3 regions of the Thiobacillus sp. SCN 63-57 genome follow, and region 1 is predicted to be linked to each of the others. Evidence: predicted binding sites of a transcription regulator. Region 1 holds the regulator's gene; each other region holds the start of a gene.
The links. The regulator sigma-54, encoded in region 1, starts transcription at its own class of promoters, with help from an activator protein. The targets are predictions, from matches to a motif close to TGGCACNNTTCCTGCT.
Positions count from the first base shown of each region.

Region 1 (5,201 bases):
GGCGGGACGGCCTCGCCATTGGAGATGACGATGGCTGCGAGTTCGTTCGAAAACAGGTGGTCGATCGCTTCCTGCAGACTGGGTTCGGACAAACCGCGCAGATAGTCCATTTCGGCGCAGCCCAGGACTTGTACCCGGTTGGGGTGGACGAAATTCAGATGGCCGATGAGCGCCAGGGTTGGTTTCTGAATGGTCTCGGAGGATAGGGTGCGATCGCCGCCGGTGCGTCCGGCTACCCATTGCAGGCCGAGCTGTTCCGCCAGATCGCGGAACAGGGTTTCAACCGAAACGTGGCTTAGTTCGCCATCCATGCGCCGGCCTGCGCACTCAGCTTGACCATGACTCGAGCCGTCCCATCAAATCGGACGGGGTGGCGGCATCCAGCATCTGTGCGCGCATGGTTTCGTCGCCGAACAGTTGCGCAAGCTCGCCCAGAATCTGCAGATGCCGTTCGTTGGCGTCCTTGGGAACCAGCAAGATGAAGCACAGCGTCACCGGCTGGTTGTCCGGCGCATCGAATTCGAGCGGGCTCTTCAGGCGATAGAATGCGCCGCACGCTTCCTTCAGTCCCTTGATGCGCCCGTGCGGGATGGCGATCCCATGACCGAGCGCGGTCGAGCCCAGGCGTTCGCGTTCGAACAGGCTGGTGAAGATGTCGGAGGCTTTGAGACCGCGGGTCTGAGCGAACAGGTCGGCTGCATGTTCGAACAGTTTTTTCTTGCTGGTGAAGCTGATATCCAGCAAGGTGGTGTCGGGGGTGATAAGGGGGGCGATTAGGTTCATGCCTTTGCACAGCCGGGGAAAGAGGTTGTCCGGCATCTGCAGATTATACGCCCGAAGGCTGTTTGAGGCCTCCGGGCAGGGGGATTACGACGTCAGGCCGGGCTTTCGGTCGGTTGATGCTTCAGTCCGCCACCGCCTTGATGGACGTCCGAGGTTTTTTCCTTGTGCTTCACGATCTGGCGATCCAGTTTGTCCGCCAGAAGGTCGATTGCGGCGTACATGTTGCCGTCCTCGCTGTGGGCATGGAAATCATGGCCTTTCACATGCAGCGTGGCTTCCACCTTGTGCACCAGTTTTTCCACCTGCACGATGACCGTCACGTTGATAACGTGGTCGAAATGGCGTTTGACGCGGTCGAGTTTCTCGGAAACGTAGTCGCGGATGGCTGGGGTCACTTCCAGATGATGACCGGAAATCGTCAAATTCATAGAGCCTCCTAAGTCTGCTGAACATAACTGGAAGCCGGCATGCTACCGACCTTCCAGGAGCGATCTGTTGTGCTCGATTTCATTGTGGGACGAAAGCCCGGCACATTCAAGCATGGCACGGATTGTTAGGCGGACTGTGCAGGAAAAGCCTTTGCGATCAAAGTGCGCGGCGCATGTTGGCGGGTGGGATTTGCAGCGATTCGCGATACTTGGCGACCGTGCGGCGGGCTACCACGATACCCTGCTGGCCCAGAACTTCCGCCAATTGGCCATCCGACAGCGGTTTCTTGGCGCTTTCGGCAGCAACCAGCTGCTTGATAAGGGCACGAATGGCGGTCGAGGAACAGGCGCCGCCGCTGTCGGTCGAGACGTGGCTGCCGAAGAAATACTTCAGCTCGTACAAGCCGCGCGGCGTCATCATGTATTTTTGCGTAGTCACGCGCGAAATGGTCGATTCGTGCAGCTCCACTGCATCGGCGATTTCGCGCAGTACCAACGGGCGCATCGCCACCTCGCCATGTTCGAAGAATTGCTTCTGGCGGTCGACGATGGCCTGCGAGACGCGCAGGATGGTGTCGAAACGTTGCTGCACGTTCTTGATCAGCCAGCGTGCTTCCTGCAGCTGGCTGGCGAGCTGGCTGCCGCCGCTTTCGCGGTGGCGTGCCAGGATGTCGGCATAGACGCGGTTGACGCGCAGCTTGGGCATGGCGTCGGCGTTGAGGCTGGCGATCCACATGCCCTTGACCTTGCGCACGTAGACGTCGGGAATCACGTAGTGCGTGTCGTCGGCGCCGAAAGCGGCGCCCGGGCGCGGGTTCAGGGACAGGATCAGGGCACGTGCGGCGCGCAGCGTGGCGTCGTCGATGCCGAGCATTTTCTTCAGCTTGCCGACATCGCGTGCGGCGAGCAGGTCCAGATAATGCGCGGTGAGCCGCATGGCGGCGTCGCGCGCGGGCGTGTCCGGCGGCAGGGCGCGCAGTTGCAGGGTCAGGCATTCGGCCAGGTTGCGTGCGCCGACGCCGGTTGGGTCCATGTTCTGCAGGTGCTTGAGCGCGGTTTCGAGTTCCTCGGGTTCGAGCTCCTCGAGTTCGGCCTGGAGGCTCGCGGTGATGTCTTCCAGCGGCTGGGTCAGGAAACCCGAATCGTCCAGGTCGTCGATCAGCGCGGCGACCAGGGTGCGGTCGCGCAGGGTGAGCGGACTGACGATCAACTGGTTCAGCAGATGCTCGCGCAAGGTCGCGCCCGATATCGAACCCTGGGTGTAATCGTTGTCCTCGTCGTCGCCGCTGGCCACGCTGTAGTCGTTCCAGTCGGAGTCATCCAGTGCGGTGACAGGTTCCGAGTCGGTATGGTCGGGCAATGCCGTTTCTGTGCTTTGCGCCTCGGCCTCGGCTGTATGTGCGGGCGCCTCCGCTGTCGCATAGCTGGCTTCGTCTTCCTCCTCGCGTTCCAGCAGGGGATTGTCCTGCAGCATCTGCTCCAGTTCCTGATTCAGTTCCAGCGTCGACAGCTGCAGCAGTCGAATCGACTGTTGCAGTTGGGGCGTCAGCGTGAGGTGTTGACCGAGCTTGAGTTGAAGGCTGTGTTTCATGAATCTTGACTACGGCAAAAAGCGTGCCGGCTTGAGACCAGTTTAACGCGATTCGCCTGGGGATGGCGGTTGTTACAGACGGAAATTTTCGCCGAGATAGACTTTGCGGGCGTTGTCGTCCTGAATGATGAGGTCGGGCGTACCGGCAATCAGCACGCGCCCTTCGTTGATGATGTAGGCGCGATCGCAGATACCTAGGGTTTCGCGCACATTGTGGTCGGTGATCAAGACGCCGATGTCGCGCTCGATGAGGAAATGCACCAGTTTCTGGATGTCGATCACCGCAATGGGATCAACCCCCGCAAAAGGTTCGTCGAGCAGGATGAAGCGCGGGTTGATCGCCAGTGCGCGGGCGATTTCCACACGGCGGCGCTCGCCGCCGGAGAGGCTGACGGCGGACGCTTCGCGCAGGTGGGCGATGTGCAGGTCTTCCAGCAGATTGTCGAGGTGTTCCTCGCGCTCGGCCTTGTCGTAGGACTTGAGCTCGAGAATGGCGCGGATATTGTCTTCCACGGTCATCTTGCGGAAGATCGAAGGTTCCTGCGGCAGGTAGGACAGCCCCAGCCGGGCGCGCTGGTGGATTGCCATGTGGGTGAGATCGTGCGTATCCATCTGCACGCTGCCGCCGTCGGCCGCGACCAGGCCCACCACCATGTAAAAGCAGGTGGTCTTGCCGGCGCCATTGGGACCGAGCAGGCCGACGACTTCGCCGCTTTCGACCTCGAAGGAGACGTCGTGCACCACGGTGCGTTTGCCATACGTCTTGCGCAGGCCCTGGGCGGTAATCTGGCTCATGGTTTGGCTGCAGGCTGTGCGGGCGTGTGCGGTTTCGGGCGGATGACGGCGCGTACGCGCCCGCTCGGGGTCTGGGCGTTGGGCTGGCCGACGACCTTATAGAACCCGGTGTTGGCGTTGTAGGAAATCTGCGCGCCGTGCAGTTCGTCGCTGCCGCGCCGCAGTCGGGCCTGGCCGATCAGTTCGAGCTGGCTGGTGACGCCGTCATATTCGATGCGATCGGCAAAGCCCTCGATGAATTCATCGCCGCTGTCGGTTTTCTGGCGGAACGCCACGGGGCGGCCGATCGCACTGACCTTGTCGAGTCCGTCCGCATTCTGGGTCACCTGCACGCGATCGGCGCGCAGCATCAGTGTGCCCTGGCTCAATACGACATTGCCCTGGTAGACGCTGATTTTCTTGATGTCGTCGAGGGTGACGGTGTCCGCCTCGAGGTTGACCGGTTTGTCGCGGTCGGCCTTTTCCGCGTGGGCGGAGGTGGCCAGCAAGGCGGCGCACAGCACCGCGTAAAGCCGGGTATTCGATTTAGTCATGGCGCTAGCCTTTTCCGGAAATATAACGGGCATGCACCCGTCCTGTCAGTTTGAGAATACGTTGCTTGGCGTCGTACTCCATCGCGTCCGCGCGCAGATCCAGTGTGGCGTCATGGATCACCACCGGGCCGGGGGAGCGCATCTGGTTGCGTTCTGGAAAAACCAGCAGTCGCGCCGAACGCATGGTCATGAGCGATTGTCCTGCATGCGCGGCACGTTCCACGAGAACGTCGTCGCGCAGGTCGACCTCATGGCCGTCGGGAGACACGGTTGCCTGTTTCGACACTGCGCTCACGTCGCCTGACTGTTCGTCCAGTTGGGTGAAGTGGGGCAGTTCCAATTCGGTGAATTTGCTGTCCGAGTAATGCTTCAATTTCTTGGCGGACAGCCGGTACTGCGGTTTGCCATTCAGGTCGGTGCGCATCGCATTGAAGTTCTCCATGATGCCTTCGGGATCGGTCCGGGTAGGCGACGCGCCGCCGTTGGCCGGGATCTCCACCATGCGTTCGATCCAGAAACTGAGCGCAGCCAGCAGCAGCAAGATGGCCAGCGGCAGCCACAATGATCCGCGTGAGATCATGCCGTCCCCGGACGGACGGCGTTCAGGGCGCAGCGTATGCAGCCTGTCATCTCAGATACGGCGCCAGCGCCGCGTCCAGCGTGCCCTGCGCGCGCATCAGGAACTCGCAGGCTTCGCGCACTGCGCCGTGGCCCGCTTCGCGCGTGGTGGTGTAATGGCTGTAGGCTTTCACCAGTTCGGGGGCGGCCGGCACGGTAATGGCCAGACCGGCACGGCGCATCACGGGCAGGTCGACCACGTCGTCGCCCATGTAGGCGGTGGCTTCGCAATCGAGGTTCAACTCGCGGCACAAGGCCTCGTACACGGCCAACTTGTCGTGCGCGCCCTGATGCACGATCTCGATGCCGAGGTTCCGTGCCCGATGTTCCACCACTCGCGAATCGCGTCCGGTGATGATGGCTAGTTCGACCCCGCTGCCTTTGAGCATTTTCAGGCCATGCCCGTCGAGCGAGTTGAAGCCCTTGTATTCCTGGCCATCGTCCGCCAGAAAC
Region 1 is NZ_MEGP01000022.1:19,572-24,772, forward strand. It holds gene hprK (HPr(Ser) kinase/phosphatase) at 1-311, opposite strand, end outside; gene ABT23_RS10080 (PTS sugar transporter subunit IIA) at 328-783, opposite strand; gene raiA (ribosome-associated translation inhibitor RaiA) at 876-1,211, opposite strand; gene ABT23_RS10090 (RNA polymerase factor sigma-54) at 1,369-2,802, opposite strand; gene lptB (LPS export ABC transporter ATP-binding protein) at 2,875-3,597, opposite strand; gene lptA (lipopolysaccharide transport periplasmic protein LptA) at 3,594-4,130, opposite strand; gene lptC (LPS export ABC transporter periplasmic protein LptC) at 4,135-4,710, opposite strand; gene ABT23_RS10110 (HAD-IIIA family hydrolase) at 4,757-5,201, opposite strand, start outside.

Region 2 (5,201 bases), on a different contig from region 1:
CAACGCCCCGGGAATGACGCCATTGAGTTCGAGTTCTGCATGGGAACGTACATCGATCAGGCGGGTTCCAGGGGCGATCTGCAGCAATTCGTACGCTTCGTGCGGCAATAGTGCGCCGGCAAATGGCCAGACATTCACCTGGCTACGATGATGGGCGGTGTCGAGCAATTCGGTGATGCGTCCCATGGCGGTGTCCTTTTATTTATTGTCGATTCAGTATATGAAACCCCCTGCCCGATGCAATTTGCACCATGTTGGTGCGCATATTTGCTTTTTCGCCTTATTTTGGTGCGACAGGGAAAATGATTGCGCACTATCCCCTGGCTTGAGCCTTATGGCACAATGGCTGGCGCTCGATTTTGGGTATGGCACGGTTGCTGCTAACACTTTGTTCTGTGTGACGTTTTGTGTGGCGGATTTGGGCTACATGCAACGTCGTAATTCAATTCATTTCAGTTTGAGGAGATTCAGCATGGCCGTGGCCAATGTGATCAAGATGATTAAGGACGGCGAAGTGAAATTCGTCGATCTGCGCTTTACGGATACACGCGGCAAGGAGCAGCACGTTTCGATTCCTGCCCGCATCGTGACTGAAGACTGGTTCGAAGACGGCCATCCGTTCGACGGTTCCTCGATCGCCGGCTGGAAAGGCATCCAGGCGTCCGACATGCTGTTGAAGGCCGATCCCGATTCGGCCTACATGGATCCCTTCTTCGACGAGCCCACGCTGATCCTGACCTGCGACGTGATCGAGCCGTCCGACGGCAAGGGCTACGAGCGCGACCCGCGTTCGGTGGCCAAGCGCGCCGAGGCCTACCTGAAGTCGACCGGCATCGCGGATACCGCGTACTTCGGCCCCGAGCCCGAGTTCTTCATTTTCGATTCCATCACCTGGCACGACAACATGTCGGGCTGCGGCGTGCAGATCAATTCCGAGGAAGCGTCCTGGTCGTCCGCCGAGAAATTCGAGAACGGCAACACCGGCCACCGTCCCGGCATCAAGGGCGGTTATTTCCCTGTTCCCCCGGTCGACAGCCTGCAGGACATCCGTGCCGCCATGGTGCTGGCGCTGGAAGAAGCCGGCATTCCGGTCGAAGTGTTCCACCACGAAGTGGCGACCGCCGGCCAGTGCGAAATCGGTACCGTATTCAGCACACTGACCAAGCGTGCCGACTGGACCCAGACCCTGAAGTACATCGTGCAGAACGTCGCCCACGCCTACGGCAAGACCGCGACCTTCATGCCCAAGCCCATCGTCGGTGACAACGGTTCCGGCATGCACGTGCACCAGTCGCTGTGGAAAGACGGCAAGAACCTGTTCGCGGGCAACGGCTACGCCGGCCTGTCCGAAATGTGCCTGTACTACATCGGCGGCATCATCAAGCACGCCAAGGCGCTGAACGCGATCACCAACCCGTCGACCAACTCGTACAAGCGCCTGGTGCCCGGCTTCGAGGCGCCCGTGATGCTGGCCTACTCGGCCCGCAACCGTTCGGCTTCGATCCGCATTCCGATCGCTGCCAGCGAGAAGGCCCGCCGCATCGAGACCCGCTTCCCGGACCCCACCGCCAATCCGTATCTGTGCTTCGCTGCGCTGATGATGGCCGGCCTCGACGGCATCCAGAACAAGATCCACCCCGGCGACCCGTCGGACAAGGATCTGTACGACCTGCCGCCGGAAGAGGATGCCAAGATTCCGAAGGTCTGCCACAGCCTGGAAATGGCGCTGGACGAACTCGACAAGGATCGCGAGTTCCTGACCCGCGGCGGTGTGTTCACCAATGACATGATCGACGCCTACATCACACTGAAGATGGAGGAAGTCACCAAGTTCCGCATGACGACCCACCCGGTTGAGTTCGCGATGTATTACTCGCTGTAAACACGGGACGTGTGCAAATAATAGGGCGGCTTCGGCCGCCCTTTTTTATGGCACGCCTTCAGGCTGAGCTATTCCGGGATCAAGATTGGCCGGCCGGTGTCCGTTAGCAAACGGGTACGCTACACTCAGCCCTATGTCCATCGCCCGTCTGCCCTTCCTTCTGTGCCTGATACTGGCTGCGCCTGCGCAGGCGGAAATCTACAAGTACGTCGATGAAAACGGCCAGGTGACATTTACCGACGTCTACAAGAAAGGCGCCAAGCGTGTCGACCTGCCCGGTGCGCCGACACAGCTGCCAGCCAGAAATAAAGCGCCGAGACGGGCCGCCTATACACCCAGCCCGGCGGATTTTCCGCGTATCGATCCGGGCACCCAGAAACGGCGCGACGATATCCGGCGCCAGGTGCTGCAGGATGAACTGTCGAGCGAACGCCGCAATGCCGATGAAGCGCGCCGTCAGCTGACGTTGGGCGAGCGCCTGCAGCCGGGCGAACGGGCAACCGACGCCACCTACCTCGATCGCGTAAGCAAGTTGCGGACAACGGTGCAGCAACACGATCAGAACGTCACTTCCATCCAGCGCGAGCTGGCCAATCTGAAGTAAGTCGCGCGTCCGGGCACTTGATGCGCCGAAGCGCCCACCAGGCTCCATGCCGCAAGGCGTAGGCCGCGGCTCCAAAGACGCGAGGCGCCAAGAACCACGCTCCACCCGCAAGGAGTAGGCCGTGGTTCTAAAGAAGCTGAAGCTTCAACAACCACGCTCTGGCACAATCAGTGCTTCTACTGAGTGCATGAGCATGCCGCCGTTTTCGCCCACCGATTATTCAGGACTGGATTATCTCTCCACCGGCACCATGATTCTGGATGCCGGGCACCGCATCCTGTATGTCAATCCTGCAGCCGAGACCTTGCTGGGCATATCCGGCGTCCTGTTGCTTGGGGATGACGCCATGTCGGTGTTCGAGCGCAGCCCCGAGTTGCTTGCTGCGGTCCAGACGGCATGTGCCCAGCAGGAAACCGTCATCGAATATGAACTCGACGTGGTGGTGAGCGGTCATCCGCCAATCCGGCTCAGCTGCAGCGTGTCGCCGCTGGACAAGCCTGAGGACGCCGTGCTGATCGAAATGCGCGCGGTCGATCCGCATCTTCGTATCGCCCGGCTGGAACAGGCGCGCCTGCAACAGGAAGCCAACCGCGAACTGCTGCGCAACCTCGCGCATGAAATCAAGAATCCGCTCGGCGGCATCCGCGGCGCGGCACAACTGCTGGAACACGAGTTGCCGCGCGAATCCCTGCGTGAATACACCCAGGTCATCATCAAGGAATCCGATCGCTTGCAGTCGCTGATGGAGCGGCTGCTTACTCCCCACCGCATGCCCCGTTTTGGTGCGGTGAATATTCACGAAGTCCTGGAGCGGGTCCGCAGCCTGATCCTGGCGGAAACCCCGAGCATGTCGCTCCGCCGCGACTACGATATCAGCCTGCCGGAAATCCGGGCCGATGCCGAACAGCTGATTCAAGCGACGCTCAATATCGCACGCAATGCCGTGCAAGCGATGCATGGCCAGGGTGAGATCATTTTCAGGACCCGCGTGGCGCGGCAGATCACGCTGGAAAGCCGGCGCTACCAGCTCGGCATGCGCGTCGAGATCATCGATAACGGCCCGGGCATACCCGAAGACATCCGCGAACAGATCTTCTTTCCGCTGGTGTCCGGACGCGAAGGCGGCAGCGGACTCGGGCTTGCCGTTGCACAGACGCTGGTCGCGCAAAACCACGGCACCATCGATTGCGAAAGCCGTCCCGGCTGTACCACCTTCTCCATTTTTCTTCCTTTGCCTGGCTGAACACTATGTCGAAATCAAGCTGCGTCTGGATCATTGACGACGACCGCTCCATCCGCTGGGTCCTTGAAAAAGCCCTGTTGCGCGAAGATATCGCGTGCATGACCTTCAGTTCGGGCAGCGATGCGTTGCGTGAACTGGAACGCAGCACGCCCGCCGCTGTGTTGTCCGACATCCGCATGCCGGGGGTGAGCGGCCTGGAATTGCTGCAGGCGCTGAAGGAGCGGCTGCCCAAGGTACCTGTCATCATCATGACGGCGTATTCCGATCTCGACAGCGCGGTGGCGGCTTTCCAGGGCGGCGCGTTCGAATACCTGCCCAAGCCTTTCGACGTCGACCAGGCGCTCGAACTGGTACGCCGCGCACTGGCGGAAAATGCCAGCCGTGACGTGCCTGCCAGCAGCGATGTCCCGATGCCGGAAATCCTCGGGCAGGCGCCTGCCATGCAGGAGGTGTTCCGTGCCATCGGACGACTGGCGCATTCGCATGCCACCGTGTTGATCACCGGCGAATCGGGCAGCGGCAAGGAGTTGGTGGCGCGTGCGCTGCATCGCCATAGCCCGCGTGCTGGCGCGCCGTTCATCGCGTTGAATACTGCGGCCATCCCGCGGGATTTGCTGGAGTCGGAACTCTTCGGTCACGAGCGCGGTGCCTTCACGGGCGCGGCCGCGCAGCGGCGCGGCCGCTTCGAGCAAGCTGACGGTGGCACGCTGTTTCTGGACGAGATCGGAGACATGCCGGCCGAATTGCAAACCCGTTTGCTGCGCGTGCTGGCCGACGGGCAGTTCTATCGTGTCGGCGGTCATACGCCGATCAAGGTCAATGTGCGGGTGATCGCCGCAACCCACCAGGATCTGGAAGTACGGGTGCGTGAAGGATTGTTTCGCGAAGATCTGTTCCACCGCCTCAACGTGATCCGCCTGCGCCTGCCGGCGCTGCGCGAGCGGCGTGAAGACATCCCGCTGCTGGTACGCCATTTCATGCAGAAAAGCGCGCGCGAACTGGGGATGGAAACCAAGGGCGTGTCGGACGCAGCTATGAAGACGCTGGTCAATCTGCCCTGGAGCGGCAACGTGCGCCAGCTCGAGAACGTCAGTCATTATCTGACCGTGATGGCGCCCGGCCAGGTGGTTGAGGTCGGGGATTTGCCGGCCGACCTGATGCAGGGGACGGTCGAGTCAAGCGGCGGCGACTGGCTGCAGGGGCTGGCCGCTGAAGCCGGCGCGCGGCTGGCACGCGGTGAGGCGGCGATTCTGGATGAGCTTACCCAGGCGTACGAGAAAACGCTGATCGAAGTGGCGCTGCGCCACACCGGCGGGCGTCGCATCGAAGCGGCGCACCTGCTTGGCTGGGGCCGCAACACGCTGACGCGGAAAATCCACGAACTGGGGATGGATGCGGAATCCGACGTCGACGAATCCAAGTAGTCGTCGCGTGCAAGGCCGCTTTCGCGCAACAAAAAAGCCGACCTCGGT
Region 2 is NZ_MEGP01000020.1:124,820-130,020, forward strand. It holds gene ABT23_RS09255 (rhodanese-like domain-containing protein) at 1-186, opposite strand, end outside; gene glnA (type I glutamate--ammonia ligase) at 473-1,882, shown strand; gene ABT23_RS09265 (DUF4124 domain-containing protein) at 2,016-2,486, shown strand; gene glnL (nitrogen regulation protein NR(II)) at 2,674-3,729, shown strand; gene ntrC (nitrogen regulation protein NR(I)) at 3,735-5,153, shown strand.
Region 2: the regulator sigma-54 is predicted to act here: its motif matches at 2,646-2,661, upstream of glnL (nitrogen regulation protein NR(II)).

Region 3 (5,201 bases), on a different contig from region 1:
TCGGGATTCAGGCCGAGCTCCTCGCGTGCCAGGGTATCGAGCGCGCGTTCGGGGTCCTGCATCAGGGTGTCGGCCAGCCGCCGCGCCTCGGCTGCGTCCATGCCCTTGGCGGCATAGATCAGCGCCAGTTCGGCGGCCTCTTCCTGGGGGTATTCGTCCAGCTCGTCGCGTTCGAGGCCGATCTGGTATTCGAACATTTCGCGCTGCGAACGCACCGACACATACTCGCCCGACGCCATCGAGAATGCGCCCGCCAGCAAGCCGGCCACGCCGGTCAACACGATGATCGAGGGCTCCGGGGCGGCACCCGCCACGCCATAGATCAAGGCAGCGTTCGATACCAGACCGTCGTTGACGCCAAACACCCCGGCACGCAAGGCATTGCCCGCGGCACCGTTCTGGTGGCGCTTGCCGATGTCGTCGCGCCGAAGCGGCATGGGATGCGGCGGGTTTAGCGTATAGAGCGCCATGCCGCGTACCTTCATCGCCGCCAGCACGCCGCGCATGGCACGCGGCTTGAATCTGCGGGTGAGGGTGGCGACGACGCGCGCGCGCAGATCGGGCCGGAACGCGGCGGGCGGTTGCCCGCCCTTTTGCATAATGGCGGCCAGCCATATTTCCGCCTGGTCGTCGGCCGCCTGCGCCAGTTCGTTGAACAGCGCTTCGCGCGTCGTGCCGCGCTCGCATTCCGCGACGACGCGGTACAACCAGGCCGACTGCTTTTCTTCCTGCCAGGATTCGTAGGGATCACTCATGCGGGAGGCCGTCGGTATTGAATGGCTTCGGCGAGATGCGCCGGTGCGATCGCGTCGCTGTCAGCCAGGTCGGCCACGCTGCGCGCGAGCTTGAGGACGCGGTGATAGGCGCGCGCGGACAGGTTCAGCCGCGCGATCGCCTGCTTCAGCAAGTTTTCCCCAGCGGTATCCAGTTGGCAGAACTGTTCGATTTCCTGCGTACCGAGCGAGGCATTGGGTTTGTCCTGCCGCTGCATCTGGCGTGCGCGCGCCGCCTGCACGCGGCCGCGGATGGCCGCGCTGGGTTCGCCGGCGCTGGCCTGCATCAGTTCGGCTTGCGTCAACGCCGGCACGCTGATCTGGATGTCGATGCGGTCGAGTAGCGGTCCCGAAATGCGTCCACGGTAGCGCGCAATCTGGTCCGGCGTGTCGCGGCAGGCCTGGGTCGGGTGGCCGAGGTAGCCGCAGGGACAAGGATTCATTGCGGCGACCAGTTGGAAGCGCGCCGGGAAATCGGCCTGCCGAGCGGCGCGGGAAATCGTGATGCGCCCGGTTTCCAGCGGCTCACGCAGCACCTCCAGTACCTGTCGGGAGAATTCCGGCAGTTCGTCGAGAAACAGCACGCCATGGTGGGCCAGTGAAATCTCGCCCGGACGCGGGTTGCCGCCGCCACCCACCAAGGCCACCGCCGAGGCCGTGTGGTGCGGCGCGCGAAAGGGGCGGCGCTGCCAGTGTTCGTGGCGGAAACCGCCATTGAGCGAAGCGACCGCGGCCGCTTCCAGCGCCTCGGTCTCGTCCATCACCGGCAGAATGCCTGGGAAGCGTGCGGCCAGCATTGACTTGCCGGTGCCGGGCGGGCCTGACATCAGGATCGAATGTCCCCCGGCGGCGGCGACTTCGAGCGCGCGCCGGGCGGCGGCCTGGCCTTTGACGTCGGCGAAGTCGGGATAGTCGGGCGTCAGAGGGAGGGCGCCCGATTCGGGCGCGGAGAGCGTGGCCTGCCCTGCGAGCCAGGCACAGACAGCGAGCAGGCTCGCCGCCCCCAGCGTCTCGACGCCGCTGGCGAGCGCCGCTTCGCTCGCCGAGGCGCTGGGCAGCACCAGTTGCCGGCCTGCCGTGCGTGTCGCGAGTGCCATCGCCAACGCGCCGCGCACCGGACGCAATTCACCGGTCAGTGCGAGTTCGCCCGCGAATTCGGCGTGTTTGAATTTGTCGGCCGGAACCTGCCCTGAAGCGGCGAGGATCGCCAGCGCGATCGGCAGGTCGAAACGTCCGGATTCCTTCGGCAAATCGGCCGGCGCGAGGTTGACCGTGATGCGGCGCGCAGGGAATTCATAGCGTGCATTCTGGATCGCCGCCCGTACGCGGTCGCGCGCTTCCTTCACCTCGGTTTCCGGGAGGCCGACCAGCGTGAACGCTGGCAGGCCGTTGGCCAGATGCGCCTCGACCACCACCTCCGGCGCATGCATGCCGTTCAGCGCCCGGCTTTTGACGACGGCAACGGCCACTTAGGCGTCTTGGCTCTGCTGCTTTTCCAGTTCGGTCAGCCGCGCCTCGAGTTGCGCGAGCTTCGCGCGCGTGCGCGCCAGCACTTCGGTCTGCACGTCGAATTCCTCGCGGCTCACCATATCCAGCTTGCCGAGCATCGACGTGACGCCGGCCTTGAGATTCTGTTCGATGTCCTTGGCGGGGGATTGCTTCATGACCTCGCCCAGCTTGCCGACCAGATCGTTGATGAATGCAGGGGTGGGGAATTTCGGATTCGGGTTCATACGGCCTCCATGACAGGGAGAGTGTAACAAGCACTGCCCTGGTGGCGTACAGCGGCAACAGATCGAAACATGCGGCACGAAGAGGGTGCATGACGATTTGATGGCGCACCATGAAAGTGCGGACTATTCTGGATTGGGCGGATTGGTTGATTCAACTGTTTGTTTTTAAACGAAAAAAATATTGGCATGGCTTGTGCTCATTGTGGAGTGCGATTTTGCGCGCCCTTATTCAAACAGGAGAAATTCATGAAAAAACTCGTACACGCTTTGGTTCTGACCGGTCTGGTGGGCGCGCCCGCCTTCGCCATGGCGGATGAACCCGCTTCGCCGCATACCCTGAGCGCCAATGTCAGCGTCACCTCCAATTATGTTTTCCGTGGTATTTCGCAAACGGGCGGCGAGCCTGCCATCCAGGGTGGTCTCGACTATTCGCACAGCAGCGGTTTCTACCTGGGTACCTGGGGTTCCAATGTGGGCTGGCTGACCGAGTTTCAGGGTTACAAGAGCGGCAGCATGGAACTCGACGTTTACGGTGGCTACCGCAACAGCATCGGAGATGTCAGCTATGACGTCGGGGCGATCCGCTACATGTACCCCGGCAGCAAGAATGCTGATACCAATGCGGCTTTGGGCGCATGGACCTCGGAAGCCTATGTTTCCGCCGGCTGGAAATGGTTCACCGCCAAGTATTCCTACTATCTGAGCGACGCGGTGTTCGGCATCGGCCCGAATGCCAATGGTTCCTACTATTTCGATCTTTCCGGCAGCCTGCCCGTCGGCGAAACCGGCCTGACCCTGGGTGCGCACTGGGGCACCTTCCACTTCAAGAACGTGAGCACGGCGAGCTACGACGACTGGAAAGTCAGTGCAGCCTACGACATGGGCAAGCTGGGCAAACTGGGCGACGGTGTGACCTTGGGTGTGGCCTATACCGACACCAACGCCGACAAGGGATTCTGGACCGATTCGGTCAATGGCGAATACCTGGGCAAGGGCACGACCACCGTGTGGGTTTCCAAGGCTTTCTAATGCGCTGACCAACCGGAGCGGTTCACGCAACTGCTCCATTACTTTCTTGCCCTAATTTGGGAGACATCATGAAATTCGTAACGGCAATCATCAAGCCGTTCAAGCTGGACGAGGTGCGGGAGGCGTTGTCCGCCATCGGCGTCACCGGCTTGACGGTCACGGAAGTAAAGGGATTTGGGCGGCAGAAGGGCCACACCGAGCTGTATCGCGGTGCGGAATATGTGGTCGACTTCCTGCCCAAAGTGAAGATCGAGGTGGCCATCAAGGCCGAGCTGCTGGAGCGCGTGATCGAGGCAATCGAGAAGTCGGCCAACACCGGCAAGATCGGCGACGGCAAGATTTTCGTCACCAGCCTGGAGCAGGTCGTGCGTATCCGTACGGGCGAATCCGGCCCCGACGCCCTGTGAGGAGCATGAATATGAAAAAGCTATTTGCTTCGTTGGGCCTGATGTTCGCCCTGCTGTCTCCCAATCTCGTTCTGGCGGAAGACGCAGCCCCTGCCCCGGAAGCGGCTGCGGTCGAATCCGCTGCGCCTGCGGCGGCACCGGCAGAAGCCGCCGCGCCAGCAGCAGCCGAGGCACCCGCACCCGCACCTGCCCCCGCGGCCGAGGCGCCCAAGCTGGATTCCGGCGCCACGGCCTGGATGCTGACGTCCACCGCCCTGGTTCTGCTGATGACGATCCCTGGCCTGGCCCTGTTCTACGGCGGCATGGTGCGGAAGAAGAACGTCCTCGGCACCATGATGCAAAGCTTCGCCATCACCGCCATGATCACGGTGCTGTGGATGGTGGCGGGCTACAGCATCGCCTTCGACACCACGGGAATGGAAAAGGGCGTCACCAACTTCTATTCCTTCTTCGGTAGTCTCTCCAAGGTGTTCCTGGCCGGCATGGGCAAGGACAGCATGACCGGCGTCATTCCCGAGTCGGTGTTCATGACCTTCCAGATGACGTTCGCGATCATCACGCCGGCCCTCATTACCGGCGCGTTTGCCGATCGCATGAAGTTCTCGGCGATGATGTGGTTCACCGGCCTGTGGTCTTTGCTGGTGTATGCGCCGATCGCGCACATGGTCTGGTCCGGCGACGGAGGCTTCATGTGGGACATGGGCGTGCTGGACTTCGCCGGCGGTACCGTCGTGCACATCAACGCCGGTGTGGCAGGCCTGGTCGCCGCCCTGGTGCTGGGTCCGCGTCTCGGCTACGGCAAGGAACCCATGGCGCCGCACAACCTGACCCTGACGGTGATCGGCGCGGCCATGCTGTGGGTGGGCTGGTTCGGCTTCAACGCGGGTTCCGCGGTGGCTGCCGATGGCCGCGCGGGGATGGCCATGGCCGTCACCCAGATCGCCACCGGCGCTGCCGCGCTGGGCTGGATGTTTGCGGAATGGATGAGCAAAGGCAAACCGAGCGTGCTGGGCATCGCCTCCGGCGCGGTCGCCGGCCTGGTGGCCATCACGCCGGCGTCCGGTTTTGTCGGCCCCACGGGCGGTCTCGTCATCGGCCTCGTCGCCGGCGCGGTCTGCTTCTGGTCCGCCACGTCGCTCAAGCGCATGCTGAAGTATGACGATTCGCTGGATGCCTTCGGCGTGCACGGTATCGGCGGTATCGTCGGCGCAATCCTGACCGGCTACTTCGCGGTCGAATCGATCGGCGGCACTGCCGGC
Region 3 is NZ_MEGP01000017.1:14,078-19,278, reverse strand. It holds gene ABT23_RS07645 (VIT1/CCC1 transporter family protein) at 1-755, opposite strand, end outside; gene ABT23_RS07640 (YifB family Mg chelatase-like AAA ATPase) at 752-2,242, opposite strand; gene ABT23_RS07635 (accessory factor UbiK family protein) at 2,243-2,506, opposite strand; gene ABT23_RS07630 (TorF family putative porin) at 2,753-3,535, shown strand; gene glnK (P-II family nitrogen regulator) at 3,604-3,942, shown strand; gene ABT23_RS07620 (ammonium transporter) at 3,954-5,201, shown strand, end outside.
Region 3: the regulator sigma-54 is predicted to act here: its motif matches at 2,689-2,704, upstream of ABT23_RS07630 (TorF family putative porin).